One region of the Chryseobacterium sp. S90 genome, then DNA from elsewhere that is predicted to be linked to it. Evidence: riboswitches for the same ligand, from Rfam matches in the RefSeq annotation. Region 1 holds a riboswitch; each other region holds the start of a gene.
What was found. Region 1 has a riboswitch for S-adenosylmethionine ahead of ACLMCG_RS18180 (TonB-dependent receptor plug domain-containing protein). Riboswitches for the same ligand answer to the same signal wherever they lie in the genome.
Positions count from the first base shown of each region.

Region 2: it holds a riboswitch for S-adenosylmethionine, as region 1 does, so the genes downstream of both, ACLMCG_RS13755 (SusC/RagA family TonB-linked outer membrane protein) here and ACLMCG_RS18180 (TonB-dependent receptor plug domain-containing protein) in region 1, are expected to answer to the same signal.
Region 3: it holds a riboswitch for S-adenosylmethionine, as region 1 does, so the genes downstream of both, ACLMCG_RS21390 (alpha/beta fold hydrolase) here and ACLMCG_RS18180 (TonB-dependent receptor plug domain-containing protein) in region 1, are expected to answer to the same signal.

Region 1 covers NZ_JBLGCX010000007.1:100,065-110,592, forward strand. The annotation lists gene ACLMCG_RS18175 (DUF5694 domain-containing protein) at 1-253, shown strand, start outside; gene ACLMCG_RS18180 (TonB-dependent receptor plug domain-containing protein) at 365-3,109, opposite strand; SAM-I-IV-variant riboswitch at 3,404-3,501, opposite strand; gene ACLMCG_RS18185 (outer membrane beta-barrel protein) at 3,621-5,846, shown strand; gene ACLMCG_RS18190 (HesA/MoeB/ThiF family protein) at 6,034-6,744, opposite strand; gene thiH (2-iminoacetate synthase ThiH) at 6,885-8,003, opposite strand; gene ACLMCG_RS18200 (thiazole synthase) at 8,013-8,789, opposite strand; gene ACLMCG_RS18205 (thiamine phosphate synthase) at 8,786-9,400, opposite strand; gene ACLMCG_RS18210 (hydroxymethylpyrimidine/phosphomethylpyrimidine kinase) at 9,405-10,142, opposite strand; gene ACLMCG_RS18215 (thiamine phosphate synthase) at 10,112-10,528, opposite strand, start outside.
Region 2 covers NZ_JBLGCX010000004.1:378,280-388,807, reverse strand. The annotation lists gene ACLMCG_RS13760 (RagB/SusD family nutrient uptake outer membrane protein) at 582-2,075, opposite strand; gene ACLMCG_RS13755 (SusC/RagA family TonB-linked outer membrane protein) at 2,093-5,026, opposite strand; SAM riboswitch class I at 5,110-5,208, opposite strand; gene ACLMCG_RS13750 (type II 3-dehydroquinate dehydratase) at 5,453-5,860, shown strand; gene pckA (phosphoenolpyruvate carboxykinase (ATP)) at 5,957-7,573, opposite strand; gene ACLMCG_RS13740 (GYDIA family GHMP kinase) at 7,701-8,606, opposite strand; gene fabD (ACP S-malonyltransferase) at 8,617-9,492, opposite strand; gene ACLMCG_RS13730 (LysM peptidoglycan-binding domain-containing protein) at 9,564-10,528, opposite strand, start outside.
Region 3 covers NZ_JBLGCX010000010.1:113,979-124,506, forward strand. The annotation lists gene ACLMCG_RS21375 (DUF58 domain-containing protein) at 1-845, shown strand, start outside; gene ACLMCG_RS21380 (OsmC family protein) at 873-1,292, shown strand; gene ACLMCG_RS21385 (MGH1-like glycoside hydrolase domain-containing protein) at 1,363-3,978, opposite strand; SAM riboswitch class I at 4,167-4,273, shown strand; gene ACLMCG_RS21390 (alpha/beta fold hydrolase) at 4,340-5,284, shown strand; gene ACLMCG_RS21395 (ACT domain-containing protein) at 5,284-6,822, shown strand; gene ACLMCG_RS21400 (O-succinylhomoserine sulfhydrylase) at 6,936-8,096, shown strand; gene ACLMCG_RS21405 (homocysteine S-methyltransferase family protein) at 8,146-9,156, shown strand; gene ACLMCG_RS21410 (fatty acid desaturase family protein) at 9,240-10,331, shown strand; gene metH (methionine synthase) at 10,333-10,528, shown strand, end outside.

The DNA of each region.
Region 1 (10,528 bases):
AGAAAGTCATCAATACGGATATGGTGCTTATTTAAGCGGAGATTTTAAACTAAGAGAACATGATGGTGCCGATATGCTTGCCCTTTACTGGTACAGCAGAAATCTGAGAATGTTCCGCAATATTCAAAACATACCACACAACAGTGAAGACAGAATTCTTGTGATTGCAGGAAATGGCCATGCGGCAGTATTAAGACAGCTTTTCACATCTTCAGCAGAATATGAATTTATTGAATTTTCTTCATTAAAATAAATAAATTACGACAATGACGATAACAAAAAATTCATTTTTTATTGAGTAACAGGATATAAAAAAACAGAGATTTATTCTCTGTTTTTTTATTAAATTTCTAAGCTTTATTGATTAGAATCTGAATTCAACTCTTGCAAATAAGAACCTTCCTCCTATACCATACTGAGAAACCTGTCTGGAATAGACAAACTGATTATCAGCTGTTAAAGAACTTATATTCGGACTTTTGGAAGGCAGTATATTTAAGATATTATTACTTCCGATGGTTGCAGAAATATTTTTATTAAAATCATATCCTACAGATAAATCTGTGACCAGACGGCTATTCAGAATGAAATGCTCTGTGCTTCCTGTTACCCCATCAAAATTAGCGTCCACTACATCTGCATCTGTCACTTTACCAAAGAAAGAATTACGTAGTACGAAAGTAAAGCCGGAAAATCTTAAAGTATTGGACAAGGTTGCTTTTACTCGTGGAACAGCTTCTTCAAAATACACTCTGTTCGGTTCTGAGAAATAATTATCGATCTGGCTTACCAATTTAGGAGATGCATGGATATCCCCGATTCTTTTGGTCTGATTAAAATTGACTCCTAAATTATTCTCCAAAGAAACTCCCGATGAGATTTTTGAGTTCTGAGAAATGGTAATATCCAAACCTTTCGTCTGAGAATCTACAGCATTGGCAAAAAAGTTAGCAGCACTTGCTCTCGCCAAATCAAAAGCACTCTGCAGAACAGCCTGATCAGAACCTGGAGTAAAACTACCATCAGGACGGTAGAAAAGATCTGTAAGCACTACTCTATCTTTAATCTTTATTAAATAAGCATCTGCTGTGAAAGTAAGGCTTAATGCCGGAATCTTCCAGGTAATTCCTGTGCTGTAAGATTGTGAAGTCTCCTGTTTTAATTTCGGAATACCCAATGCCTGTGCTGCTTCAGAATTATTCCTGAAAGTACCCACCTGTGTAGTTTTTCCCTGCTGAATCAACGTGGAAGTGGAACTGTAATAGATCTGAGCCAATGAAGGCGCTCTGAATCCTGTAGAAACTGCTCCTCTCCAGTTCAGATTGGGAGTCAGTTTTACATTTGTTGCCACCTTATAATTAAATGTAGATCCGAAGTCTGAATAGTTCTCATATCGTAAGGCTCCTTCCAACAGCCATCCGTCAGTAACCTCCAGTTCTGCATCAGCATAAGCAGCAACACTGTTTCTGTTTCCTGAAACGGCATTTTCCGGACTAAAGCCTGGAAAAACCTGAGCCCCAGCTGGTCTTACTTTTTCAAAGAAATCAGTTACTTTTTCATTTTCAGGAGTGTTAGCGGTTACCACACGTCCATAAATGTCGTAAGAAGCATAAGAATTTTCTTTTCCTGCATTTACTTTATAATTCTCGTGTCGGTATTCTCCTCCGAATGCTATGTTCAAACCTTTCAGCACATCGTATTTTTTTGAGAAATCCAGATTGACGGTATTTTGTGAGAACTCAGATCCTCCGGCATCAAATGTTCTTGGTGAACCGTCTGTAAGCGAAGCATTAAAAGTATTGACAACGCCAAAACCAAAAACATTTTTCCCGAACGTATTACTGAAATCTACATTCCAGCCCTTCCATTTTCCTTTAATTCCGGCAGCAAGAGAATAATCATTTACCGCTGCTTCAATCTGAGGAAGATATCCATTGGGAGTAACGGCATTGATGTTCCTTTCATTATTCGGAAGTCGGTAAAATCCTCCTGCATTTCCAAGACGGTAGCTGTAGCCTCCAAATGAATAAATCTTCCATTCATCATTAACAGGAATTTCAGAGTTGAAAAAGAGCTGCCCTGACTGTAGTTTAGACTGTCCGGCTCTCAAACTGAAATCTTTTCTCTCCAACCCTCTGTAATTAAGCTCCTGGGAGGTAAAATCTCTACCCAATATTTTTTGAAGTTCAGAAATACTGTTTGCCCCTGAGATCTGAGACTGAAAATCATTCCCAAAATAATTTACTTGGGCTGCATACTGTTTAATCGTGTTGATAATCTGCTGAGTATTGGGAGTATTGGTAATATTTTTATACAAACCGTCAATATTCACTCCATCCTGTAATGCTCTGTAATTAATTGCATTATAAGCATTAAAGATATCTCCTTCCCTCACTCCTGCTCTGGAATATGGATCACGATATTGGGCAGAACCGGTAACGTTAAAAAATCCGGACTTTCCTATTTTAGCTCCATAATTAAGATCCACAGAAATGGTTTGTCCATCCACTCCTCCGGAGAAATTATTGGCAACAGGTGAAGCGTATCCACCGAGAAATACCTGTCCGGAAAGTCCTAATCTTTTTTTCAATCCCAGGTTAACTACTCCTGCAATGGCATCAGAACCATATTGAGCAGAAGCACCGTCTCTTAAAACCTCAATTTTTTCTAAAGCAAAAGCTGGAATGGCGTTGAGGTCAGTTCCTACAGAACCTCTTCCCGGTGTAAGCGTAACATTAATTAATGAAGACTGGTATCTTCTTTTCCCGTTTAACAAAACTAAAACCTGATCTGGACCTAACCCTCTTAAAAGAGCAGGATCTACGAAATCAGTTCCATCGTTAACGGTGTGAGAAGTGGATGAAAATGAAGGTACAATATAATTTAAAGCCTGGCTGATATTATTAGTCGGGCTCTGTTTTAAAATTTTTGATATGTTAATGATATCTACCGGAACAGGGGTCTCCGTCAATGATCTTCCGGAGCCTCTTGATCCAAGGATGACTACATCTTCTATTTTTTTAGATTGTAAAGTGTCCGTCTGTGCGTAATAAAATGTAGAAATGAGCGCGATAGAAGGAACAAAGATTCTTTTTTTGAAATTGTGCATAGTATTGTTGTGTTCTTTTGTTGTTAAAAATTGTTTTTGAGCAATACAAATCCTGTAGCCTTAATTTTAAGGTTACCATCGGTCTTCGAAATGTTTATATTATTTTTTAAAAATAGAAATAGCTAGAAGCAACAACACATGCGCATGTAGAAATGGCATGAAAACATATTGGAATAATGAAGATTCACTTCATGATCCGAAGAATAAAAAATTACTGATGGAATGTGATTTCCCTTGTCTTTAAACATTTGGTTTTAACTTTAAAACAAAAATTCAAGATGGGAGTGTGATAGAATGATAAACATTTTTTCCGGAAGATCCGGCTTATCGATTGCAGCACCTTGCTTGTTTTTGCAGGTTGCTATCCCATCTAGAGATTCTTGATAATTACCTGGCAAAGATATAATTATTTCGGAAATAAAAAAAATTTTAGCTTAATTTTTCGATTTTCACAATTTTAGCGTAACAAATTATCTTTTTCAGCGTCTAACCGGATATCAGTAAAAACATTATGAAAAAAACGATTTTCGCTTTATCCTTATTAAGCTCTGTTTTTGTTTTCTCGCAGGAGAAAAATAATAAACCTCAGGAAAAGCAAATTGAAGGTGTAGTTATCACCAAAACTAAAAAAGCAGTTGAACAAAAGGCAGACCGTACTATTTTTGACTTTTCCGAGCAACCTCAGCTAAACAACGGAAACGTTCTGGAAGGAATAAAAAAACTTCCTGGACTTGTATCTACCGACATCGCAGGAATGATGTATCAGGGAAAAATGCTGGAAGTATATCTTAACGGAAGACCTTTAAACATTACTTCTAATGAATTGAACTCCTTCCTGGAAGGAATGCCTGCCAATTCTGTGGAAAGAATTGAAGTGATTACCCAACCCGGCGCTGAATTTCCGGCCACTTCCGGAGGTGCGATCATGAATATCATCACGAACAAAAATGCCAATAAATATTTAACTGCTACTTATTCAGGGAATTATTCTTTTACAAATTACGACAAGTATAGAAGCAGAACGACCAACTCCGTTAATTTAAATGCCAGAAATAAATATTTCGGATGGCAGCTGAATGTAGGACAAAACTATCGTGAAAGTATGCTGAATGGTCAGCAGGATGAGCTTTTAACGAGTCATACGGACAGATACGGACGTGGATATTTTGCAAAATCCGGGTTAACTTTTGACTTAGGGCAGGACAGATTGTTATTAAACTACGATATTTATCACAACAATAATGACAACTACACTTTAAGTAACGGCCATGGGGATTTACCTTTTGAAAATAATCCAAAGGATTTAAGAGAGGCTTTTTATACTTCTTCGGATGTTGCCCATACCAATAGTTTGAGACAGGAAGCTGTGGTAACATATCAGAAACGCTTTGCTGACAAATCTCAAAAGCTGGATTTCCAATTTGGCTATACAAGGTCTAACAGTAAGTTTGCTCAGGACAATTATTTCCAGAACGGTACATTTGTAATACCTGCAAACACTCCTATCAATAGTGCTATGAGTGGCTTAAAAGATATTCTGAACAATGAATCTGTGATGAATATTGCCAACTTTAAAGTAGATTATGCCCAACCGATCAAACTTCTTGATGGAGGAAAGGTAAGCTTTGGAGGATTGTATGAAAAACAGGATTACGATACAGAAAGTTTTGGATTAACCAATCTTGAATATCAGAGACAGACGGCTTCAACTTATTTAGAATTTCAGGCTAAATTGAAAAAATTTGACTTCACATTGGGTTCCCGTGCTGAAAACTATGATATTTCCGGGGTAACAAGATATTTTGATAAGGATGCAAAACTTGTAGAAGCTAACCTTATTCCTTTCAATAAATTTAAATTTTTCCCGAACGCAAGTGTGCAGTATAACATGATGAATCAGGTTTATATTGCTGCAAACTACAACAGAAAAATCAGTTTACCAAGTATTTCCGCACTTAACCCGAATAACGTAACGTTCTCCGGACCAAGCACGGAAGTAAACGGTAACCCGAATCTACAGCCCACAATTTTTGATAATTATGAAATAAAAGTATCAGCTTTTGATTATGCGTTTATAGGGTATAGCGTAAGTTCGGCAAGTAATCAGGTGGCACAAATCATCAGAAAAGACGGAAGAAAACTCTTTAATGAGCAGGTAAATATTTCAAATATGAAAATTCACAATTTCAACGTTGGACTACCTGTCCCTTTTATGATTTTCAGCAAGCCTTTGAGTGAGATTATGAAATTTGATTTCAATCCTGACAAAATCAACTTCATGTACTTATATGCTGGTTATCAGAAACATGAAATCGACAATCTGAACAATAAAGGGTTCTGGATTTTCAATATTATGACTCAGATTCTTTTGCCTAAAGACATCAAAATGACAGCCAATTACAGCTATCTGACGCCAAAAGCAGGATATTTCTACTTCACGGCAGAGAAACCATTCAACAACTCTCTTGATATCACATTGACGAAGAAGTTTATGAACAACCGTCTGACACTATCTGTTTTCGCGAATGATATTTTCAACGGACAGATGATGCAGGTACGTTCTAATCCGCCATCGGGAACTCCGGTAATGATAAGCAGCAAGTATGACACGAGAAATTTCGGATTTTCTATCAATTATAAAATTCCGACAAGAAATAAGCTGGCAAAAGAGGACCCAAACATCCTGAACCAGACTAAAAAAGAAGATAACGGAGGCGTAATGCAGCAGGCACAATAATTCTTTTTTTGTAATAGAATAAAAATAGGCGTAAAATGATTTGCGCCTATTTTTTATTTGTTGGGCAAGTTTTGGCTAAAGCCGAAGGATGGTTTTATAAAAGTAAAACGGGCTAAAGCCCGTTCCTATTGATCGTAAAATGGTGTTATTCGTGAAAATATTAGTGACATTAGTGTTTACATTTACATCAAAAATCTATCGTCTGAAATTTCCAGTCCAGCGTATCTACCAATGTCAGCTGATTAACACTCACCGGAAGATCTGTGATAATTTTTAATGCCTGAAGAGCCATCATACTGCCTATGATTCCGGGAAGGGCTCCCAATACACCAAGACTGTCACAATCCGGCACATCTTCATCGAAAGGCGGTTCAGGAAAAATATCCCTCAAATTTTTACTTCCGTTATGATTAAATACAGCAGCTTGTCCTGAAAATCCCAAGATGCTTCCGTAAACCAGAGCCTTTTTTAATTGTACACAGGTGTCATTCACCAGATATCTTGTGGAAAAGTTATCTGATCCGTCCACGATAACATCGTACTGAGAAAGAATTTCTTGAGCATTTATTTCATTTATTTTTTCCTCAATCCCATTCAATGTAACCTGATGATTAAGGTTCTCCACAAATATCTTAGCACTCTTTACTTTTGAGAGTCCTACCTTTTCTTCAGTATGAATGATCTGCCGATTCAGATTGTGAAGTTCTACCTCATCAAAGTCTGCAATTCCCAGAGTTCCTACTCCGGCAGCGGCCAGATATTGAATTACAGGACTTCCCAAGCCTCCTGCACCAATGACAAGGACTTTTGAGGCTAATATTTTCTTTTGTCCTTCCAATCCTATTTCTTCAATAAATATCTGCCGGCTGTACCGTGAAAATTGATCTTCTTTTTTCATACTTTATGATAATTGAACCATTAAGATTCTTTAAGTTGGTAAGAAAAGTTAAGCTGAGCTTCGCTTTAAAAAGATGTTATCTTAAAAATCTTCGATTTTTTCTTAATTACTTTTTCAAAGTCCTTAATGGTTTAAAAATTTTAAAATCCACTATAAACAGAATCCCAGTCTTTCATGACAGGATCGTAGCCTGCTTTTTTGATCATGAGTCTGATCTCATCCATACTTCGTTCGTCACTGGTTTCAAACTGTTCCAAAGATTCTTTATCTACGGCATAGCCACCCGGATTGGTTTTTGAGCCTGCACTCATCGCTGTAGCTCCCAGAGATACTATATTATTTCTGAATACTTCATTTTCTCTGGTAGAAATGGAAATTTCAAGGTCTTCATTCCAGATCCTGTAAGCACAAATGAGTTGAAGAAGGTCTTTATCTTCCATAATAAAATTAGGTTCAATGATTCCTTCTGCTGGCCTGAGCCTTGGAAAGGAAACAGAAAACTTACTTTTCCAGTAGTGTTTCTGAAGATAATCAATGTGTAATGCGTTGAAAAAACTGTCTACTCTCCAATCTTCAAGTCCAAGGAGAACTCCAAGCCCGATTTTATGAATTCCTGCTCTTCCTATCCTGTCCGGAGTTTCCAGGCGAAAATGAAAGTTTGATTTTTTACCTTTCGGATGATATTCTCTGTAAACATCCTGATGATAGGTTTCCTGATAGACCAACACGGAATGCACTCCTTCCTCATGCAGCAATCTGTATTCTTCTTCCATTAAGGGTTGAACTTCAATGGAGATATTGGAAAAATGAGGTTTTAACTTACGGACAGCATTCTGAAAGTAAGGAACTCCAACTATTTTATTGGCTTCACCACTCACCAGCAGTACATGATTCACTCCCATAGATTTCAATACTGATGCTTCAATCATCAGTTCCATATCGGAAAGTGTCTTCCTTTTCAGTTGATTATCAAGACTGAATCCGCAATAGGTACAGATATTCTGACACTCATTACTGAGATACAGCGGAGCATAGAGCTGAATGGTTTTTCCAAATCGTTTTTGGGTGAGCATCTGCGTCATTCCTGCCATCAGTTCCAATTCCCGAGAAGCTGCTGGTGACAGAAGATTCAGGAAATCATCAAGGGTTTTATTCTTTTTCTGAAGACTGGATCTTACATCAGCCAGAGTTACTTTTTCAAGCTTATTCTTTACCTCCTCCCATTGGTAGCGTTCAAAAACATCTTTAAAGGTTTTCATAATTTTGATTTATTCAAACAAAAACGAAGTAAGCGGACTTGAAGCTTCGGCATGGCTAGCAATTGCCCCCAATCCTGATTCAAAAGCTCTTCTTCCGGCAATAACTCCTTCTTTAAAAGCCACAGCCATATTTAATGGATTTCTTGCAACAGCAATGGCGGTATTAACCAAAACAGCATCTGCTCCCATTTCCATGGCTTTTGCCGCATCTGACGGTGCACCAATTCCTGCATCTACTACTACAGGAACATTACTCTGGCTGATGATTATTTCAAGGAAATCCTGTGTTCTTAATCCTTTATTCGTTCCAATTGGTGCTCCCAAAGGCATTACAACAGCTGTTCCTGCATCTTCAAGACGTTTGCATAAAACAGGATCGGCATGAATATAAGGCATGACAACAAATCCAAGTTTGGCAAGTTCTTCGGTTGCATATAACGTTTCAATAGGATCTGGTAATAAATATTTCGGATCGGGATGAATTTCCAGTTTTACCCAGTTTGTTTCCAGTGCTTCTCTGGCTAATTGTGCCGCTAATACAGCTTCTTTTGCGGTTCTGGCTCCGGAAGTGTTAGGGAGAAGATGAACATTGGTTTCTCTTAAAGAATCAAGCAGATTTTCTTCATTGGATTGGGCATCAATTCTTTTTAATGCCATAGTCACCATATCGGTTTCTGATGCGATGACGGACTGTACCATATCTCTCAGACTTCCGAATTTTCCTGTTCCTAAAAACAGTCTTGATTCAAAAGTTCTTCCTGCTATTTCTAATTTCTGATTTTTCATATCATTACTTTTTTTAGTTCATTAATAATAGTTGGCTGCTTGGTAATAATCCCGGAAACGGCGACACCATAAATCCCGATTTTTTGTAATGGCAAAATATCTTCAAGGCCAACACTTCCGATTGCAAATATTTTAGGAATGTCAATTGATTGCTCTCTTAAACCATCTATGATTTTCTGATATCCTTCAAACCCAAGAACAGGGCTTAATTTTTCTTTGGTTGTGGTAAATCTCAATGGCCCCAAACCGATATAATCACAAGATTCATTGATTCTCTGTATGACATCTGAAAGAGTATTCGCTGTTCCACCAATGATTTTATTTTCACCTAAGATCAATCTTGCTTCTTCGATGGCACTGTCGTTCAATCCTAAATGCACACCATCCGCGTCAATTTCTTTCGCTATTTGTACATGATCATTGATGATACAAACCGATTGATATTCTGAACAAAGTTGTTTTGATATTTCACAAAGATGAATCAATTCATTTTCAGGAGCATTTTTCCATCTTACCTGTACCCATTTGATTCCGTTATCAAGGGCTTTTCGGATATGAAATTCCTGTTCCTGTATTGTGTTTCCTTGTGATATGTATTGTAATTTTTCCATGTTTCTATGAATGCGTTCCCAGCAAAGAGGAATTGCTTTTTAAAAATTTTTCGATATATAATTTTCCATTCCGACAGGCAGTTTCCATATTTTCACCTTTGGCCAGTTCTGCTGTAATTGCTGAAGATAAAACACAGCCTGAACCATGCTTAGGAAAATATATTGTATTATCTTCAGTTGCAACTAAAAGAGTTTCTTTTCCGTTTTCAACTAAAACATCCGTTCCTAAATGATCATCTCTATGTCCTCCTTTGATCAGCAATGAGCATGTATTGGAATCCGGTAAAAGATTATTTTCCTTTAAAACTTTGTATTCATTATAATTGGGAGTTATTAAACTGAGTTGATTAACTGTATTTTTTAATTGAGGAAGTGTTTCAAGATCAAAAAAATTGAATTCGGAAGTGCTTTTAAGAACAGGGTCCCAAACTATTTTTACTTCAGGATCGTTACTCTTTACGGTTTTTATAATTTCATCCAGAAATTCTGCATCTTTCACAATTCCTATTTTCACTGCTGAAACAGGATAGCTTTCCAACAATACCTGAATTGCTTTTGTCACTTCCTCCAATGGCCGCCATTCAAGACTAAGACATTGGGAAGCTGTTTGCAATGTCAATGCTGTACATACTCCCAGCCCAATCACTTTCGATTGTTCAAAGGTTTTACAATCTGATAATAAGCCTGCTCCACCACTGGGATCAAAGCCTGCTATACTTGTGACATAAGGACGTTCCTGCATTTTTTAAATACTTTTAAAGGCTCTTCACTTTCCCAGATAGTACCCAATAGTGCTGCTCCATCTGCTTCTGATTTGAAAACTTCATGAATATTATCCTGATTAATTCCTCCAAGGGCAATCAATTTTACATCCGGATTATTCCTGTAATTTATTTCTTCTTTAATGGTGGAATCCATTCCATATCCTTTTTTGGAGATACTTGGAAAGAATGGGCTTATGAAAGCATATTCCCATTCTTTTTCCAAAGTATTGTATGTTTTAATATCGTGTACCGATGTTGAAATGGTCTTCTCTTTCACAAAAGGCTTGTATATATCTTCCTTTCTATCAATCTCTCTGAAATGAAACCTTGAAATAGTAAATTCCTTTCCAAGATCGTAATGCGT
Region 2 (10,528 bases), on a different contig from region 1:
CTTTTATGATCTATCAGTTTTTAAAAAAGCGAAATAAAACTGATAGTGATGCTTATATGAATAGCATTCTTGTTTTTTTTATCTATACATTCCTCTATACTTTTTTTTTAATCCCTCAAAGTGTAGATTTTGTATTTATTATAATCAATAAAATTTCTACTATTCTGGGATTTTCAACGAATAATAAGTTGGTGAAATATGCCTTTTTCATTATATTAACAATACCCTTTTTTGCCTTTATCAGAAAAAAAAGGTTAGATACCATAAAATTTAATGACTTTGAATATAAAATAGCTTACGTGCTCACAGGTTTTATCCTCTGGTTTCCTATAGCTTTGTTTATTTTTTTACTTATCAAACTTTTACTGGTTGATTAGAATGTACTATAAATTTGTAAGCTATGGGTTTCATCCCATTGACTAACCCTGAAAAAGATTGACTAATTCATTAATAATTTAAATATACTTAAATCAGAATAGGGAAATTCCTATTCTGATTTTGTCTTTTATAGGTTTTAAAAATAAAAAACCACCGCAATCGCAGTGGCTTAAAAAATCAAATCTAATTATAAGTAGGTCTCCTTATAAGTTTGGGTTGTTTTCAGCTTCTCTCTGTGGAATACTGAATAAATAATAATTGCTATTTGGAGTGAAAGCAGATTTATCTGGAAAATCAAGAACAGAATGCCCTTTACCGTCTACTGTTTTCACTGTTCCTTCTGGTGTAGTGATCTGAACTTTTATAGGTTTGCCATCAGCATCTACAAACGGTTTTCTTGCTACTGTCCCCTGCGTTCTGATAATATCTGAAAGGGAAAACCCTTCTCCAAATAATTCCTTTCTTCTTTCAATCAAAACTGCTGCTACAACCTCATTTTGTGATAACGAACCATTGTAAATATTGGCATTTCTGGCTGATTTCAACTGGTTTAAGACTGTTACTGCCTGAGAAACATTTCCGTTTCTGGCTTCAGCTTCAGCTTCAATCAGATACATTTCAGCCGCTCTCATGTAAACAATGTCCGCAATAAGGGTGGGTTTAAATTTAAACTTGGCATACCTCAGCAATCCTTCTCTTCCTTTCTGCCCGTCCCATGAAAACAACTGGTATCTGATGTCATTGGTATCAAAAAGATCTTTAAAATAAGGATCCGCCATAAAACTGTAATAATAACTTCCTGATGAAGAAACATCCAGATAATGGAAGGCATAACTTTCATCGGACTGTTCCTGGGTCTGTGCATGTCCCCAGATCCATTCAGCATTATTGATATCATTGAAGCCATCTTTATATTTCTCCGGAGCCATTAGAGAAAAACCTTCTCTTGCAATTTTTGCAGATGCTGAAGCTTTGCTCCATTCACCCGTATTCAGATAAGTTCTTGCTAAAAGTCCGTTCACAACAGAACGGTTGATCTTATCCTTATTGTTCCTCGTATAATTTTTCAACAGATTATCGGCATCGATAAGATCACTTTTAATCAATGTATAGATTTCTTCAAGACTTGCTCTTTTCTTCCCTACCGTGCTTGTGGTGGAAGGTTCAGTATAAATGGGAGCTGTCAATGCTGACTTATCTTTCAGATAGCTAAATTGGTAAAAGCTCGCCAGATTCAGATAACAGAAAGCACGCAATGCTTTTGCCTGTCCTTTCACCTGATCTTTTTTCTCCTGACTTCCTTCTGTTCCATCAATTCTTGTAATAACATTATTCATATTATTGATGGTTGAATACAACATCGTCCAGATGAACAAAGGTCTGCTTGCCGTACTGTTCACCATTTCTGTAAAAGCATAGGTAGAAGCAAAGCCATATTTATTGGCCAGTACCGCTACATCACTTCCCATGGCATCACTAGCTCTTAAAACAGTGGAATACCCGATATTGGCATAGGTTGTTCCATCATTATTAAATTTTGCCCAAGTACCATTCACCACTGTTTCGGCACTTTCGGCTGTTTTGAAAACTTCTACGCTGCTGGCCTGATCAGTCGGAGCAGTATCCAGCTCACTTTCACAACTTGCCAGCGACAAAAATCCGATAAGAGCAAACGATAGATATTTTAATTTTTTCATTGTTTCAATTTTAAAGGTTAAAGTGTTGCCTGAAGACCAAAAGTGATCGTTCTCATTGCAGGATATCTGTAATACGTTGTTCCGTCCAACGCCTGCTCAGGATCCATTCCCTTATGTTTGTAGAAGGTCAGAAGGTTTTCTGCCTGGATATAAATTCTGAACTTTTTCAATCCTATTTTCTCAAAATAATCTTCCGGAAGGGTATATCCTAAGCTTACATTTTTAAGTCTTGCATACGTTCCGGAGTATAGGAATCTTGAAGACGTTGAGGTCCAGTTATTCGTTGTTGTGCTCAATCCTGGAACATCTGTATTAGGATTTTCAGGAGTCCATCTGTTCAACATTTCTGCACTCCAGGCACGTCCTCCCGCACTTCCGTTATGCATAATGGAAGTATAATCGGTATCCAGAATTTTCCCACCGATTTTGAATGTCAGTAATCCTGAAAAATCAAAATTCTTATAGGTAATACTTGTACTGATACCTCCGGTCAGTTTAGGTAATGCGGAACCTTGTAAAAGTTTTGTAGCTTTTGAATATTCCGAAGTAGTTCCTTCAACTGAATTTCCGCTGGCATCTGTAGAGACCGTTTTCCACAATGGCTTTCCATTGCTTGGATCTACACCCACCCATTCCGGAATAAAGAAATCATATACAGAACCTCCTACGGTTAATAACTTGCTTCCTACCACAAGAGAACCTCCTGGTAATTTGGTCACTTTATTATTTAAAGTACTCAGGTTTACATCTACATTCCACTGGAAATTATCATTCTTAACGGGAGTTGTGAATAATGAAAATTCAAATCCTGTATTCTGAATTGTTCCGATATTCGCCGGATAATCACTGATTCCCAACGACGGCGCAACCGGCATATTAAACAGAAGATCCTGGCTTTTTCTTTTGAAGTATTCGATATTTCCTTTAACCCTGTTATTCAGAATCGCGAACTCCAATCCTACATTCAAATTAAGGTTCGTTTCCCACTTTACATTATTGGTAGACGTTTTTTCAAGGGTTGTTCCCGGTTCTCCACCAAGGCTGATAAATCTGTACAACTCCTGATAAGCATAATAAAGCGGCTGCCCGTTAGGTCTAAGTAATTTATCATTTCCTTGTCCTCCGTAGCTGGCACGCAATGTCAATTGATTAAAGACATTCAGGCTTTTCACAAATTCTTCATTTGAAATCTTCCATGAACCTCCAACAGACCAGAATCTCCCCCATCTGTTATCCTTCGCAAACCTTGAAGAACTATCTGCTCTTCCTGATGCAGATAAAAAGTAAGTATTGTTATAATCATACTCTACCTTACCAAGGAAACTCAATAAACTTAATTTATTACTGTTTCCACTGAAACTTCCAAGCAGAGAAGCAGCATCCGGCTCATAGTAATAAGGCAGTGAGAACTGACTTCTTGTTCCTGAAATAGTTTGATAATCGTATTTATAGAATTCATGTCCTGCCAGAGCATTTACGTGGTGCTTCCCAAATTTCTTATCGTATGTCAGAATATTGCTGGTTGTATAAGAAAGTGTTCTGGTATTGGTTTTCGTTACTGAACCTCCAATCTCAGCGCCCTGCCCCAGCAATGGATTCGAATAATAATGTCCGTTATAATTCACCAAATCAACAGAAAAACTCGTTTTGAATTTCAACTCCGGTAAGAAAGTGAATTCCATGAATCCTTTTCCTGAGAAATTATCTTCTTTATTTTCGTTTTTATCTAATGGCAGAGTTGCAGCTGCATTCTGATTCTGAAGCGCATTGGTAGGTCTATACTTTCCAAAATCATAAATCGGATTTCCATCAGCATCCAGAATATAAGTTCCGTCTGCATTTCTTTCATAATAAGGATAGAATGAAGGAATAAATCTTGCGGCATTGATGATATTGCTGGCCTTAGAATCTGAAGAAGTCGGCGCCTGTTGAATACTGTTTGTATAGCTTAAGTTCACCCCAACATTCAGCCATTTTTTTACTTCAGAATTGATCTTTAATCTGGTATTATATCTTTTAAATCCTGATTCAATCGCCATCCCTTTATCATCCAGATATCCCAATGAAAAGAAATAATTACTTTTTTCACTTCCTCCGCTGATATCAAGATCTACCTGATTTCTTGAAGCCACTCTCTGCAGGATATCTCTCCAGTCGTCATTCCAAAGTGGTGATGCACCTGGTAATAGTTTTCCATCTGTTCCTACTGGTTTTGGATAAGCAGTTCCGTATGGATTGATCCCAAGGGTGGATACAAGATTGTCTGTTGCCATCTGAGCTGCCTGTTGAGAAGACACTTTTCCAGACTGGTATCCGTTTCTCAAAGCTTCCCAATATAATTGAAAGTATTGATCTGTATTTACCTGTTCGTAATCTTTTACAGCTCTTCCTGAGAATCCCTGACTGATATTAAAATTAACTTTCGCTTCTCCTTTTTTACCTGATTTTGTGGTAATGATGATAATCCCGTTTGCTCCTCTTGATCCATAAAGCGCACTTGCTGTAGCATCTTTTAAAACACTGATGGATTCAATATCACTTGGGCTTATAGAGTTAATATTTCCGTCAAAAGGAATTCCGTCTACCACATATAACGGATCGCTGGAAGCGCTGATTGAACCGATTCCTCTGATCCTAATGGTAGAAACCGCACCAGGCTGCCCTGAAGAGCTGGTCGTCTGAATCCCGGCAACCTGCCCTTCCAATGCTTTAGTAATGTTGGTTACAGGTCTGTTATTGATTTTATCGCTGGAAATTGTAGCAACGGAACCGGTATAGCTGTTTCTCTTAGCTTTTCCATAAGCTACGACTACAACTTCGTCAATTTCTTTTTCATGAAGACTATCCTTTTTCGGCTTGGAATTCTGCGCATGTACACTGGTAACTCCCAGAAAAAATGCAGCAACCGGAGGAATCCAGGCTTTTGAAGTGAATAAGTTTTTGCTAATCATAATCAATTTTATTTATCATATATTAAAATTTTGCCCTTTGCAGAAAAGTCAGCAAAGGGCATCGATAAATACGACAAACCAAATGCTTATTTTTCCTTAAAAGGCTGAACGTAACACCTTGCCCAATGGGTAGGTTGTCAAGATTTCATAGGGTCAGTTCCCTCCATCTTTCTTTATAAGCCGATCGAAATATGGTTGCAAAGCTAAAAACTTTTAGTCTACAAAACAAGTAGACTTATTATTTTTTCATGATAAATTTTCAAAAATTAACATAAGATTTTAATAAAACCCATTACACTAAGGAGTTGCCTCCATTATCATTTTATTAAATATGACAAATATCATTATTAATAATCCAATTGAATAAAAAGTAATCTGTGCTGAAATTTTTGATCATTAATTAAAAAAAGTTTTTAATTTTATAGTATGAAAGTTTTAATAATAAACGGACCTAACCTCAACCTGTTAGGCACCAGAGAGCCTGAAATCTATGGAAATGTTTCTATGGAAAGCTATTTGGAAATTTTAAAATCCGAGTTTCAATCTCATGAATTAAAATATTATCAGTCAAATATTGAAGGAGAGCTTATCAACAGGCTTCAGGAAGATGACTTTGATGCCGTCGTGATTAATCCAGGAGCTTTTACCCATTATTCTTATGCAATAGCTGACTGTTTGAAAAACATTAGAAAACCAAAGGTTGAAGTTCATATCAGTAATATCTACAAAAGAGAAGAATTCAGGCAGAAATCTGTGACAGCAGCTAATACGGATGCAGTTTTATCTGGTTTTGGAATGGACGGATATAGATTGGCTTTATTAAGTTTAAAATAATTTTTCGATTTATATTCTTCCTATAGATTGCACAGCATATATAAAAAATAAAAAGCCTCATCAATGATGAGGCTTTTTGTATGCTATTAATAACTATTAGATAGTTTGTTCCTGTAATTGAGGTCCTGAAGCAACTAATTTCTTACCTTCCTCAGTATCACAGTACTGTTCAAAGTTCTTGATATATCTTGAAGCAAGATCTTTTGCTTTTTCTTCCCATTCTGAAGCACTCTCGTAAGTATCTCTAGGATCTAAAATACCTGTAGAAACATTTGGCAATTCAGTAGGAATCTCAAGGTTCATAATTGGAACCTGAGTTTTAGGAGCATTATCGATAGAACCATCAATGATTGCATCAATGATTGCTCTTGTATCTTTCAGAGAGATTCTCTTTCCAGTGCCATTCCAACCTGTGTTCACCAAATAAGCTTTAGCACCATGTTCCTGCATTTTACCGATCAATGTTTTAGAATACATTGTTGGGTGTAATGTAAGGAATGCTTCCCCAAATGCCGGAGAGAAAGATGGCTGAGGTTCAGTAATTCCTCTTTCTGTTCCTGCCAATTTTGATGTATAACCGCAAAGGAAGTGGTATTGAGCCTGATCTTCATTCAAGATAGAAACCGGAGGAAGTACTCCGAATGCATCTGCAGAAAGATAAACGATCTTTTTCGCATGACCAGCCTTAGATGGTAATACAATTTTGTTAATATGATAAATTGGATAAGAAACTCTTGTATTTTCTGTGATAGATCCGTCTGTATAATCTGCTACTCCATTGTTCACAACAACGTTTTCAAGAAGTGCATCTCTCTTGATGGCAGCGAAGATATCCGGTTCTTTTTCTTCTGATAAGTCGATAACTTTAGCATAGCATCCACCTTCATAGTTGAATACTCCGTTGTTATCCCAACCATGCTCGTCATCACCGATAAGGTATCTTTTCGGATCTGCAGACAAAGTAGTTTTACCTGTTCCTGAAAGACCAAAGAATAAAGCTACATCACCTTTTTCTCCTACGTTAGCAGAACAATGCATTGAAGCCATCCCTTTTAATGGAAGGTAATAGTTCATCATCGCGAACATCCCTTTTTTCATCTCACCTCCGTACCATGTACCTCCGATGATCTGTAGTTTTTCAGTAAGGTTGAACATGATGAAGTTTTCAGAATTCAATCCTTGAGCTTCCCAGTTAGGGTTGATTGTTTTAGAACCATTGATTACTGTGAAATCAGGTTCACCAAAGTTTTCAAGCTCATAGTGAGAAGGACGAATAAACATATTAGTAACAAAATGCGCCTGCCATGCTACTTCAACGATAAATCTTACTTTAAGTCTCGTATCTGCATTCGTTCCGCAGAATGTATCTACTACATAAATCTTTTTAGATTCAGCAAGCTGGTTCAGCACTAGTTCTTTACAAGACCCGAAAATTTCTGCAGTAGTAGGTAAGTTTACTTTACCATCCCAGAAAATTGTATCTCTTGTAACATCATCCTGAACAATATATCTGTCTTTAGGTGAACGACCTGTGAAAATTCCTGTTTTTACTGATACCGCGCCAGATTCTGTAAGTTCAGCTTTCTCAAATCCCTGATTTTCAGAAGAAACTTCAGCCTGGTATAATTCTTCATAAGAAGGATTGTACACTACTTCATAGTTTCCTTTAATCCCTAATTTCTCTAAATCCTGGATGATTTTAGTGTTTTTCATTTTACTTATATTTTCTATTTCTTTATTGACTTCAACAAAAATAATATTAATTATTTGTTAAAGGTGGTTTAAATATACTGATATAAGTCAGAATGACAAATAAAAAAACAGGATCGTAAGGGTTTGATTATAAATCAATTATATTTTCCCACTCAAAAATAGTTGTAAAACCTTTCTCCCAAAAATAGTCTTTAAAGCCCCCAAATTTGGCACTCATTACAAAATCTCCCCCCCATGCGCCTAAACTTTTGACAAAAGAAGGGCAATCTGAGAAGAATTTTTCTTTAACTGTGGATATTTCAAGAAAATTAGCAATTTTACGCTCATGAATTATCATTAATTCGGAAAATTTTTCCAATTCATTGCATAACATTATTTTTTTTGTGATATCTGAAAATTCATTTACCAATTCCGGAGACTTCTTTTTTGATTTATAAAAATTGATTCCTTCTCTGCTATCCTGCTTCTGATTTAAATGAATAAAAATCAGTTCATTTTTAAATGTAGGATTGAAATCTACCTTCTCATATTTAATCTCAGGTTTGCTTTGGAAAAGAACTGCAGACTTTTCTTTTGCAACTGCGATATCATATCCACTCCCTCCCAAACTAATGGTATTAAGATGAAAAGGATCAATTTCTGCCCATTCTGCAAGATTGTTCATCAAAGTAGAACTGCTTCCAAGGCCATAATCTGCAGGAAACTGAAGATTGGTTTTTAAATGATAAGTAAAATTGGAGTTGAATTTAATATTAGAAAGCTGCTGAACATTCTTTAATGTTTTAAGAATAAATTCAGCGCTTGATGGAATATTGGTTTCTAAGATCTGCCAGTTTTTATAATCAATGACAGCCTTCAACCAGAGTTTATTTTGATGATAAGCTTCCCAAAGAATAAGTGACTTGTCATCTTCTTTTTCTTCAAAGAAAAACTCTTGTCCCAGCTTGGTAGGTACCGCTAAGACAAGAGCTCCATCAATTGCGAAATATTCTGAAGTAAGCATAAGCTTGCCCGGTGAAAATATCGCGTTCATATATTTTTAATTAGATTGCCGAAGCAGCATCTACTGATCCGTCAATTTTTTTGATCAATCCCTGAAGGGTTTTTCCTGGTCCTACTTCTACAAAGTTAGAGGCACCATCTTTAATCATATTCTGAACAGATTGTGTCCATTTTACAGGACCGGTAAGCTGAGCGATCAGATTTTGTTTGATCTCGTCAGGATTTGTTACCGCTGTTGTAGTGATATTCTGATATACAGGAATCGTTGCTTTTCTGAATTTTGTTTTTTCGATAGCTGCTGCCAGTCTTTCCTGTGCAGGCTGCATCAATGGTGAATGGAAAGCTCCGTTTACCGGTAATAACAATGCTCTTTTAGCTCCTGCTTCTTTTAATTTTGCACAAGCTTCTTCTACTGCAGGTGTTTCTCCTGAGATCACCAATTGCCCCGGACAGTTATAATTTGCAGGAACTACAATTCCGCTAATCTGTGCACAGATTTCTTCAACCTTAGCATCATCTAATCCTAAGATAGCAGCCATAGAACTTGGATTGGCATCACAAGCGTCCTGCATGGCTTTTGCTCTTTCGGAAACTAATTTCAAACCGTCATCAAAGGATAAAACTCCGTTGGCAACCAAGGCTGAAAACTCTCCTAAAGAGTGTCCTGCAACCATTTCAGCACCAAGACCGTTTACGGCTTTTAATGCTGCTACTGAATGTATAAATATTGAAGGCTGGGTAACCTCTGTTTTTTTAAGATCCGTATCCGTTCCGTTAAACATAATGGAAAGAATGTCGAAACCTAAAATTTCATTGGCAGATTCCATCAGATCTTTAATATCTTTTCTAGAATCATACAATTCTTTTCCCATTCCTACGAACTGAGAACCCTGCCCTGGAAATACAAGTGCTTTCATGTATTGAATTAAATATTATGCAAATATAACTATAATGTTAACAATATTCTTTTAAAGAGCTATAAATCATGTTAAGGTACCAGCCTGATTACTCTGTAACCGGTGTTTACATAAGCACCATTAGCTTTAGATTTTACAAACTCAAATTTTGTAGCAAGCTGAGTCTGAACTTTATTCATCTGTTTAAAGATCTCGCCTTTTTTATTTTCTCTGGTTAACATGTCGTTGACTACATCAAAACCTACGATAGCATATTTTGGAGGAGTTTTACAGTATTTGCTTTTGTAAGCAGCCAGAATTTCTTTTTCAAAACCACCCTCTGTATTGATCTTTCTGTCCATAAGATATACCAGACTTGCCTGGCTCAGCTCGTCAACTTTTTTCTCAAAAGTCGGAGAATAGAACATACTAAATGCTTTCACTCCTTGTACTTCTTTAGAAATAGCAATAATTCTGTTGGCAAAAGCATCTCCTGCTGCATTATCATCATTGGCCAGAATGGCAATAACCGGTGCAGACTGACCTGTCATCATATTCTGGTCGGGCTGAATATCTGCCGGAGAGTTGACAATAATAATATTAGGGTTTTTTACCGCTTTTTCAAGCCCTGCTTTGATGTAATTGGCATTTTCTTTCTTAGCATCTGCCACTACATATATTTTCTGGTCAGAATAAATTCCTTTTACTTCTTCTACAATCTTATCAGCATACGTCTGATTGTTGGTTTCAACGATAATAAGATTACTGTAGTTATATAATTCCGGAGTGTTGGCAAATGGTGCTACAATAGGGATTTTCTGATTTTTGGTAAAATCAAGAACATCAATTACATTAGATTTAAAGAAAGGCCCTATAATAAGATCTGTATTATCTGGATTGATTTGCGTCAAAGAGTTTTTGAATGACGCTTCATTTCCTGAATCAACGATTTTGATATCCAGTTTTTGTCCACCTCTGGCATTTCTTTCAATAGCAAGTTTAGCTCCTGTTAAAAAGTCAAGTGCCATTGTTCTGTACTGAGTTTCGTTTGTACTGT
Region 3 (10,528 bases), on a different contig from region 1:
TGCCTTCCTATCCTTCATTTATCCATCTCAGAAAATATGAGCTGATGGCCATTCAAAGTGAATTTTTATTGGGTGGAATTAAAAAGGTCAGAAAGCTGGGACACACCATGGAATTTGAGCAAATCAAAGAATATGTCCCCGGAGATGATATCAGAACGATCAACTGGAAAGCAACTTCCAAAACGAACCGTTTGATGGTAAACCAGTTTCAAGATGAAAAATCACAGCGTATTTTTATGCTGATTGATAAAGGAAGAACCATGAAAATGCCTTTCAATGGATTAAGTTTGCTGGATTATTCCATCAATGCAACCATGGCGCTGTCTCATATTATTTTGAGAAAAGGAGACAGGGCCGGGATGATGACTTTTTCTAAAAAGGCTGAAAATAAAATTGCTGCTGATAATAAATCAGGTCAACTGAAAAAAATCTCTGAAGCACTTTATAATATCAAAACAGATTTCTTTGAAAGTGATTTCAACCGTTTGTATCAGGATGTGAAATATTCCATCAATCAAAGAAGCTTAATTCTGCTTTTTACCAATTTTGAAACACTGGATGGATTGAACAGACAGCTTAAATATCTTCGAGGTATTGCTAAAAACCATTTGTTGGTTGTTGTATTTTTCAAAAATTCAGAACTGCAGACAATCATTAACAAAAATCCTGAAAATATGCAGGAAATCTATGATGAGATCATCGCTGAGAAATTTGAGTTTGAAAAGAAACTGATTATTCAGGAACTCCGCAAATATGGAATTTATACGGTATATACCCTTCCTGAAAATTTGAATATTGATGTTATCAATAAATATCTGGAGATAAAAGCGAGAGGAATTTTATAACTTTGCAGAAGCAATAAGCAATAAATAATGAAAATTACACTTAACAGAATAAACGACGATTTTTTATTTGAATGTACCAATGCGCAGGGGAATTTTATTCTTTTGGATAATACTTCCCAGCCGGGTGCCAAAGGAGTTTCTCCAATGGAAAGTGTGTTGATGGCTGTAGCAGGCTGCAGCGGAATTGATGTGGTTTCTATTTTAAAGAAGCAGCGTCAGAACATTACAGGCTTCCAGGCAGAGGTAGAGGGAGAAAGAGTGCAGGTAGAGGATGCAAAACCATTTAAATCTATTAACGTTAAGTTCTTTTTAGAAGGAGAAATTGATCCTAAAAAAGCACAGAAAGCAGCAGAACTTTCTTTTGAAAAATACTGTTCCGTATCCAAAACCTTAGAACCGAATGTAGAAATCGGATATGAAGTTTATGTGAACGGAGAAAAAATTTAATCTCTTATTTAAAAATAGAAAAGCCGGATAACTTATCCGGCTTTTTTTATTACCTATTATTCATTGCTTATTAAAAGGTAAGTCTTGGTTTTATCAGTTTCGCTACAGTGGCAGTCCATCCCGTCTGATGGGAAGCTCCTACACCACGGCCGTTATCTCCATGGAAATATTCAAAAAAGGTGATGTAATCTCTGAAGTGTTCATCATAATTGAATTTAGGATTTCCTCCGTTGAAAGCGCGCTGCCCATGTTCATCCTTTAAAAATAGAGAACAAAGTCTTTTGCTGATGTTTTGAGCTACTTCATCAAGGTTTCTTTTATCACCGCTTCCCGTTGGAAGTTCTACTTTCAGGCTATTTCCATAATAATAATGGAAGCGCTGCAGGCTTTCCACGATCAGGAAGTTGATAGGAAACCATATCGGTCCGCGCCAGTTGCTGTTTCCGCCAAACATTCGGCTGTCACTCTCTGCAGGAGTGTAATAGACCATATTCTGATTCCCATGTACAGAAAATACAAAAGGATTCTCTTCATATACCTTAGACATAGCCCGGATTCCATAAGAACTCAGGAACTCATTTTCATCAAGCATTCTGGTCAAAACCTTTGTCAGTCTGTTTTTACGGAGTATACTCATAAGATGTTTTCTGCCGTGTCCTTCCTCGTCCCAGTGAGAAACAAGTTTGGTGAGCTCTGGTTTATTTTTTAAGATCCATTCCATTCTGCTTCTGAAATTTGGCATCTTTTCCAGTAAACGATGGTCTACGATCTCAACAGCAAACATTGGAATTAAACCTACAATACTTCTTAATCTTAAAGAAACACTGTCTCCGTTTCCAAGCTGCAATACATCATAGAAGAAACCGTCTTCCTCGTTCCAGAGTCCTTTTGTTCCCTCACCCAGGTTTTCCATAGCTTCAGCGATATAAAGATAATGTTCAAAAAATTTGATCGCCATATCTTCATACACCTGATAATACTGGGCTAGCTCCATTGCAATACGCATCATATTCAGTGCATACATTGCCATCCAGCTTGTCCCGTCTGCCTGTTCAAGATGCTGGCCATCCTTTAAAACCATATTCCGGTCAAAAGCACCAATATTATCGAGACCAAGAAAGCCTCCCCCAAAAATATTTTTCCCGTTTTTATCCTTTCTGTTCACCCACCATGTAAAATTCAGCAGCAGCTTCTGAAATACTTTTTCTAAAAATAATAAATCAGGCTTCCCGTTATTCTTTTCATCAATTTTAAAAACACGGAAGCAGGACCATGCATGTACAGGCGGATTTACATCACTCATATTCCATTCATAGGCAGGAAGCTGCCCGTTGGGATGCATATACCATTCTTTCGTAAGCAATAAAAGCTGTCCTTTGGCAAATTCTGCATCAATAATAGAAAAAGGAACACAGTGGAATGCCAGATCCCAGGTAGCATACCATGGATACTCCCATTTATCAGGCATGGAAATAATATCCTTATTGTGAAGGTGGTTCCATTCCGTATTTCTTACATACTCACTGAAATTTCTCGGAGCTTCAAAATTGGGATCACCTTTCAGCCATTTTCCGATATTGTAGTGATAGAACTGTTTATTCCAGAGAAGTCCTGCAAAAGCCTGTCGCTGAACATTTCTCTCATCTTCATTTACCGTATCATTCTGAATATCGTTATAAAACTCTTCCGCTTCAGATTGTCGTGTACTGAAAATAGTATCAAAATTTTCAAAAGGTTCATCCGTTTCATCAGGACACAATCTGAATTCAAAAATTTTAGATTCTCCTGCTCCTACAATTTCATCAATCAGAAAAGATGCTTTTGTTCCCCTTTTTTCAGGGTTTACAGTATCTCCCTGATGAATAATAAAATCATTGATGCCATCTTTGAAATAAGTATTCTCTGTTTTAGGAGTTCCGTAAAGCCTAGATGTATTGGTTTCATTATCACAAAATACACTTTGTGCATTTGAATTTCGCGAATAGACTTTTTTGATCGAAATACTGTCGTGTCCTATATTGATACTTCCGTCATGAGAAGCATTGAGCTCTGCCTTATAAGTGTTATATCCCCATTTCCAATTATTTCTGAACCACGCAGTGGGTGCTACGACAATAGGAGCATCATGCTGGCTTCGGTTACAGACGGTGACTCTGGCCAGGATATCGTTGTGATCAGCTTTACAGTATTCAATGAAAATATCGAAATATTCATCATTATCAAAAATTCCGGTATCGAAAATCTCATATTCAGGTTCCTTTTTACTGCGTCTTCCATTTTCAGCAAGAAGGTCATCATATGGAAACTCGTTGATGGGGTATTTATACACCATTTTCATATAGCTGTGAGTAGGTGTATTATCCAGATAATAAAAGATTTCTTTAATGTCTTCACCATGATTCCCCTGTGGGTTACTCAATCCGAAGAACCGTTCTTTTACCATTTTATCTTTCTTGTTCCAGAATGAAAAAGCAAAACAGAATAACTGTTTTACATCAGAAATTCCGGCGATGCCTTCCTCACCCCAACGGTAAGCATAACTTTCAGCGTTATTATGATTGGTGAAATCCCAGGCATTCCCGTTTGAGCTGTAATCTTCACGTACATTTCCCCACTGCCGGTTGCTTACATAAGGGCCCCAGTTTTTCCATTTGGTATCTTGTAATCTTTCTTTTTCGGCGGTCATATCTCATCATTTTTCCATACGAAGTTAGTTTTTTTGAAAAATAATTCCAATTTTTTTCATCTGAACAATTATTAATATGCTTTTGGAATACTTGTATTTAAGAGCTTTTTTAAATATTAAAATAATTTTTTTTTGAAATTAAAAGAAAAGAACTACCTTTGCACCATTCGTTCATTTAAATATTGAAAATGTTATCAAGAAAGGTTGAGGGATTAGACCCTATGAAACCTTAGCAACCCTTTGCGCAAGCAAAGAAGGTGCTACGTTCTACCAAAGTATTTTGGACAGATAACTTACTGAAGTTCTTTTCAGCCATTTCCTGTGGCATTTTCAATTGTATTTGTATAAAAATATAATAGAATTGAAAACAGAACTAAACTATATAAATCTTTCGTATCAAACCAATTCCCAAAAGGAATACCATATCCCGTTAAGCTATCAGCTTTTTGGGAAAGATCTGTTTACAGCACCCATTATTTTAATCAATCATGCTCTTACCGGAAACTCAGAGGTATCAGGAGAAAAAGGCTGGTGGAAACAATTGGTGGGAGAAAATCAGATTGTTGATACTGATCAATACACTGTTCTGTGTTTCAATATACCCGGAAACGGTTATGACGATTTTTTAATTGAAGACTATGAAGATTTCACACCTTCAGATATCGCAGCGATATTTTTAAAAGGACTTGAAACTTTACATATCAAAAGCTTATATGCCATTATTGGAGGCTCTCTGGGAGGAGGGATTGCCTGGGAAATGCTTGCCAAGCAGCCGGATCTCGCAGAAATATTTATTCCTATAGCCTGTGATTACAGGACACATGACTGGCTTCATGCACAGTGTCTGGTTCAGAAATTTTTATTGAATGATAAAGAGGAACCATTACAGAAAGCAAGAATTCATGCTATGTTGTGTTACAGAACGCCACAGTCGCTCAATGACAGATTTCAAAACCAATATAACCAGGACAAACAACGCCTGGAATCTGAAGACTGGTTGGTTTATCATGGTAACGCGCTAAACGAAAGATTTAGTTTAAAAGCGTACAAACTGATGAATCATCTCTTGATGAATATTAATGCTGATGAAACGGCACTGGAGAACATACAGGCACGAATGCACATGATCTCTGTAGATACAGACTTATTCTTCCCGGCTTCTGAAATCCGAATGTGTTTTGAAAACTTAAAAGAGAAAAATAAGGATGTTTCTTATCACGAGATCCAATCTATACACGGGCACGATGCCTTCCTAATGGAATATCAACAATTAAATAATATCATTAAAAACATTTTACAGAAGTAATGAAAAATGCTAACGAAATAAAATTTTTGAAGAACAGATCAATCGTCAAATTTGAAGGAGAAGATTTCCTGGGAGAAATCGGGATTGACGGACGAATTTTTAAAGCGCTTACTTTAGCGCGTATCAGTGTAGGGGTAATCTCTCAACAGGCGATAGAAAACGGAATTTCTATTCTGGTTCAGGAAATTGATGCTGAGAAAGCAGTCGCTTGTCTTATTGATGAGTTTGAAGCAGAAAGAAAATCTGGAAAAGTTTCCCAGATCTACAGTATCAATAATGTTTCTGTCATCGGTTTTGTGGCAGAAGATTTCAATAAAGTTTTTGCTGAGCTGGCAAGAAACAATGTTTTCCCATTATTACTGAATCAGGTTGCAGGAGAGAACAGAGTAAACATCGTAGTAACTTCTTCACAGGACGAAAAAACAAAAAACATTATAGAATCTGAAATTTTCAAGAAGCCAAAGACCGTCCATCTGGCGATCATAGGACATGGAAATGTAGGAAAGACTTTGATACAACAGGTACTGGAATCTTCTGAAGAGATTAAAAGACGTAAAAAAATAGACCTTAAAGTAGTGGCGGTGGCCAATTCAAAGAAAATAGCCTTCAATAAAAAAGGATTTGATGCAAATTGGAACGATGAGGTTTTAACTGCAGAACATCCTTCAAGTGTTCAGGAGCTCATTAATTTTTCCAACGAGAACCAGCTGGAAAACCTTATCGTTGTGGATAACACGGCAAGTAAGGATTTTGTGAAAAACTATCACGCTTTGGCAGAAAACGGATTCGATCTGGTTTCCTCAAACAAGATTTTTAATACCCTTCCGATTGAAGAATACAGAAAACTAAGATATACGTTGAATAAAAACAACAGACGTTATCTCTATGAAACCAATGTGGGTGCGGGATTACCGTTAATTGATACCATCAAATTATTACACCTTTCAGGAGAAAATATCACAAGAATTAAAGGAGTATTCTCCGGAACATTAAGCTATGTGTTCAACAATTTTTCTTTAAGAGACGATAAATTTTCAACCATCATCAATGAAGCTTTGGAGAAAGGATATACAGAACCGGATCCAAGAGAAGACCTGTCAGGAAATGATGTAGCAAGAAAATTATTGATTTTGGCCAGAGAATTAGACTTAATCAACGAATTCGGAGATATCAATATTCAGAATCTTGTTCCGGAAAGCTTACTTGAGGTTTCAAAATCAGAATTCCTTTCAAGACTTGAAGAACTGGATGAAGAATATCAGAAAATAAAAGAAAATCAGGAACCCGGACATGTATTGAGATATGTGGGAGATCTGCACGGTGATCTACAGAAAGATAAAGGCGAGTTGGATGTTAAATTGATTTCAGTTCCGGCAACATCTGCATTAGGACAGCTGAAAGGTTCAGATTCAATCTTTGAAATTTACACAGAAAGTTATGGTGAAAATCCAATTGTGATTATGGGAGCTGGAGCCGGAGCACAGGTCACAGCAAGAGGAGTATTCGGAGATATTTTAAGAGTAAGTGAAACGAAATAATATTTAACTATAACAATCTACCAGTTTAGCAGTGTAACAATTACTACAATTGTCATTCTGAGCATAGCGAAGAATCTAATGGTTACACTGCCAAATTGCCAAATTAAAACTATATGGAAAATTTTGAAACATCAGCAATAAGAACCCAGACTGAAAGAACCCAGTTTGACGAGCATTCTACACCATTATACCTTACGTCCAGTTTTATATTTCAGGATGCTGAGGATATGAGAGCAAGCTTTGCTGAAGAAAAACCTAAAAATTTATACAGCCGTTTTTCCAATCCTAACGTAACAGAGTTTACAGATAAGATCGCTAAAATGGAAGGCGCAGAAGCTGGATATGCTTTTGCAACAGGGATGGCAGCTATCTATTCTACATTTGCAGCTTTGTTGAATGCCGGAGATCATATCGTAAGCTGCCAGTCAGTTTTCGGATCAACGCATACATTATTCACTAAGTATTTCCCGAAATGGAATATTGAAACCTCTTATTTCAAAGCAGAAGATGCAGCGAATGTTGAGCAATATATCAAACCGAATACAAAGATCCTATACCTTGAAACGCCTACCAACCCGGCTATTGAAATCCTGGACCTGGAGTTTTTCGGTCAGATTGCGAAAAAACACAATCTTATTTTCATTGTAGATAATTGTTTTGCAACACCTTATCTTCAGCAGCCTATCAAATATGGTGCAGATATTGTTGTACATTCAGCAACGAAATTGATTGACGGACAGGGAAGAGTTTTAGGAGGAATAGCAGTAGGAAAAGAAGACCTGATCAGAGAAATTTATCTTTTCGCAAGAAATACAGGTCCTGCATTGTCTCCTTTTAATGCGTGGGTATTATCAAAAAGCCTTGAAACATTGGCCATTCGTGTAGAAAAACATTGTGAGAATGCATTGAAGGTAGCCGAATTTTTAGAAAGCCATCCGAACGTAGAATTAGTAAAATATCCATTCCTGAAATCCCACCCGAGTTATGAAGTTGCCAAAAAGCAGATGAAGTTTGGAGGAAATATCGTGGCATTTGAAATCAAGGGCGGAATAGAAGGTGGAAGAAACTTTTTAGATAAGATACAAATGTGTTCGCTTTCTGCCAATTTAGGTGATACAAGAACGATTGTTACTCACCCGGCATCTACAACACACTCTAAACTGTCAGACGAAGAAAGAAATGAAGTAGGGATTACAGCGGGATTAGTACGCTGCTCAGTAGGACTGGAAAATGTTGAAGATATCATTGCAGATCTTAAACAGGCCTTAGACTAGTTCAATAGGAGCGGGCTAAAGCTCATTATGATGACCAAAATAGATAAAAATGAAAAATTCAGAACAATTATATAAAGCTTTATCCGAAAGAATTCTAATTCTTGACGGTGCAATGGGAACGATGCTTCAGAGATATAAGTTTGAAGAAGAAGACTATCGGGGAGAGCGTTTCAAAGACTGGGAACATCCGGTAAAAGGAAATAATGACCTTCTTTCCCTGACGCAGCCTCAGGCAATTGAAGAAGTTCACAAGAAATACCTGGAAGCAGGTGCTGATATTATAGAAACCAATACTTTTTCAGGAACTACCATTGCGATGGCAGATTATCATATGGAAGATCTGGTATATGACCTGAACTATGAATCTGCGAAGATTGCAAGAAAAGCCTGTGATGAATACACCGCAAAAAATCCAAGCAAACCAAGATTTGTAGCAGGATCTATCGGGCCAACGAACAGAACGGCGAGTTTAAGTCCTGATGTTAATGACCCCGGATACAGAGCCATTACTTTTGAAGAACTGAGGGTGGCTTACAAACAGCAATGTGAAGCTTTGCTGGATGGAGGTTCAGATATCCTTTTGGTAGAAACCATATTTGATACACTGAATGCAAAAGCAGCTTTGTTTGCTATTGATGAATTGCAGGACGAGAGAGGAATCAAAATTCCGATCATGGTTTCAGGAACTATTACCGATGCTTCCGGAAGAACTTTGAGCGGACAGACCGCAGAAGCTTTCCTGATCTCTGTTTCCCACCTGAATTTACTAAGTGTAGGGTTCAACTGTGCATTAGGAGCAGATCAGCTGACTCCTTATCTTGAAACATTGGCTCATAATTCAGAATTCTATGTTTCAGCTTACCCGAATGCCGGTTTACCCAATGCTTTTGGAAAATACGATGAAACTCCTGAAGATATGGCAAGACAGATCAAAGAATATGTTGAAAAGGGATTGATCAATATTATCGGAGGATGTTGCGGAACAACTCCTGAGCATATAAAGGCGATTGCAGATTTGGTGGAAAAATATCCACCTAGAAAATTAAGAGAATTTGTCTGATTTGATAGATTTTTTTAATTAAAATCAATAATGAAGGCTCGGTTATAAATATTATCTTTAAATAAACCACAAAATTTAATGTAATGGAAAAGCCGATTTACTTAAAAGATTCAGAAGACATCAAACTCTTTAATGAATTGAGAAAGAAAGTGAACAAGAGAGTGGAAGCCATTTCTGAAAACAGAGATATCTATATTCAGATCAAAGCAGTTATTCTGCCGATGGTTTATCTGGGATTATACTTCCTTGCTCTTTTTAATGCTGAAAAGCACTGGATCTATATATTGAGTTTTATGTTAATGGGAATCTCCCTTGTTTTAATTTATTTGAACCTGATTCATGAAGCAGCCCATAACAATATCTATAAAAGTAAAAAGCTGAATAATTTAATCCTTCATATTTTTGATTTTATAGGAGCTAATTCCTACATCTGGAAGAAAAGACACATTGCAAGCCATCATGCCTATCCGAATGTGGACGGATGGGACACGGATATAGAACAGAGCGGATTGCTTTTAATTGTACCGTGGATTAAAGCAAAAGGAGTACAGAAGTATCAGGATAAGTTTTTCTTTTTAGTCTATCCGTTGTATTTGTTCAACTGGATGTTTATACGAGACTTTAGAGATTTCTTTGATAAGGAAAGGGTGATTTTAAAAACTCAGGGACAAATACCTGTTAAGGAAAAAATAAAAATGATCACTTATAAGCTGTTCTACTTCTTTTATCAGATTGTGGTTCCTGTGATGTTCTTTAAAGTATCAATAGGGTTGGCTTTGGGAGCGTGGTTTTTACAGGTGATTTCAGCAAGTATTTTTGCATTGTTTGTTTTACTGCCTTTGCATCCGCTTCCTGATAATGCCTTTCCGAGATTAAATAAAGAGAATGGTCTTCCATTCAGCTGGCTTCGTCACCAGTTTGAAGTGACGAACGATTTAAAAGAAAATAACTGGCTGGTAAGAAATATGTTGGGAAATTTCAATTTTCATGTGGCCCATCACCTGTTTCCAAATTACAGTTATATGTATTACAACGAGATCACAGAGGAGATTGAAGAATTTGCCAGAGAATATGATCTTGCTTATAAAAGATTTCCACTGTTGACTGCTTTAAGCAAACATAGGGATTTATTGAGGCAGAATGCCAATAATGCCTACTATATTTTAGAAGAATAAAATGAAATATTTAAGATTATCAGGCCTGGAGCCTCTTATCATAACCCCGGAGAGTAATTTCATCAATGTTGGTGAAAGGACCAATGTTGCCGGTTCCAAAAAATTTTTAAGACTAATCAAAGAGGAGAAGTTCTCTGAAGCATTAGATATTGCCCGCCATCAGGTAGAAGGAGGCGCCCAAATCCTGGATGTCAACT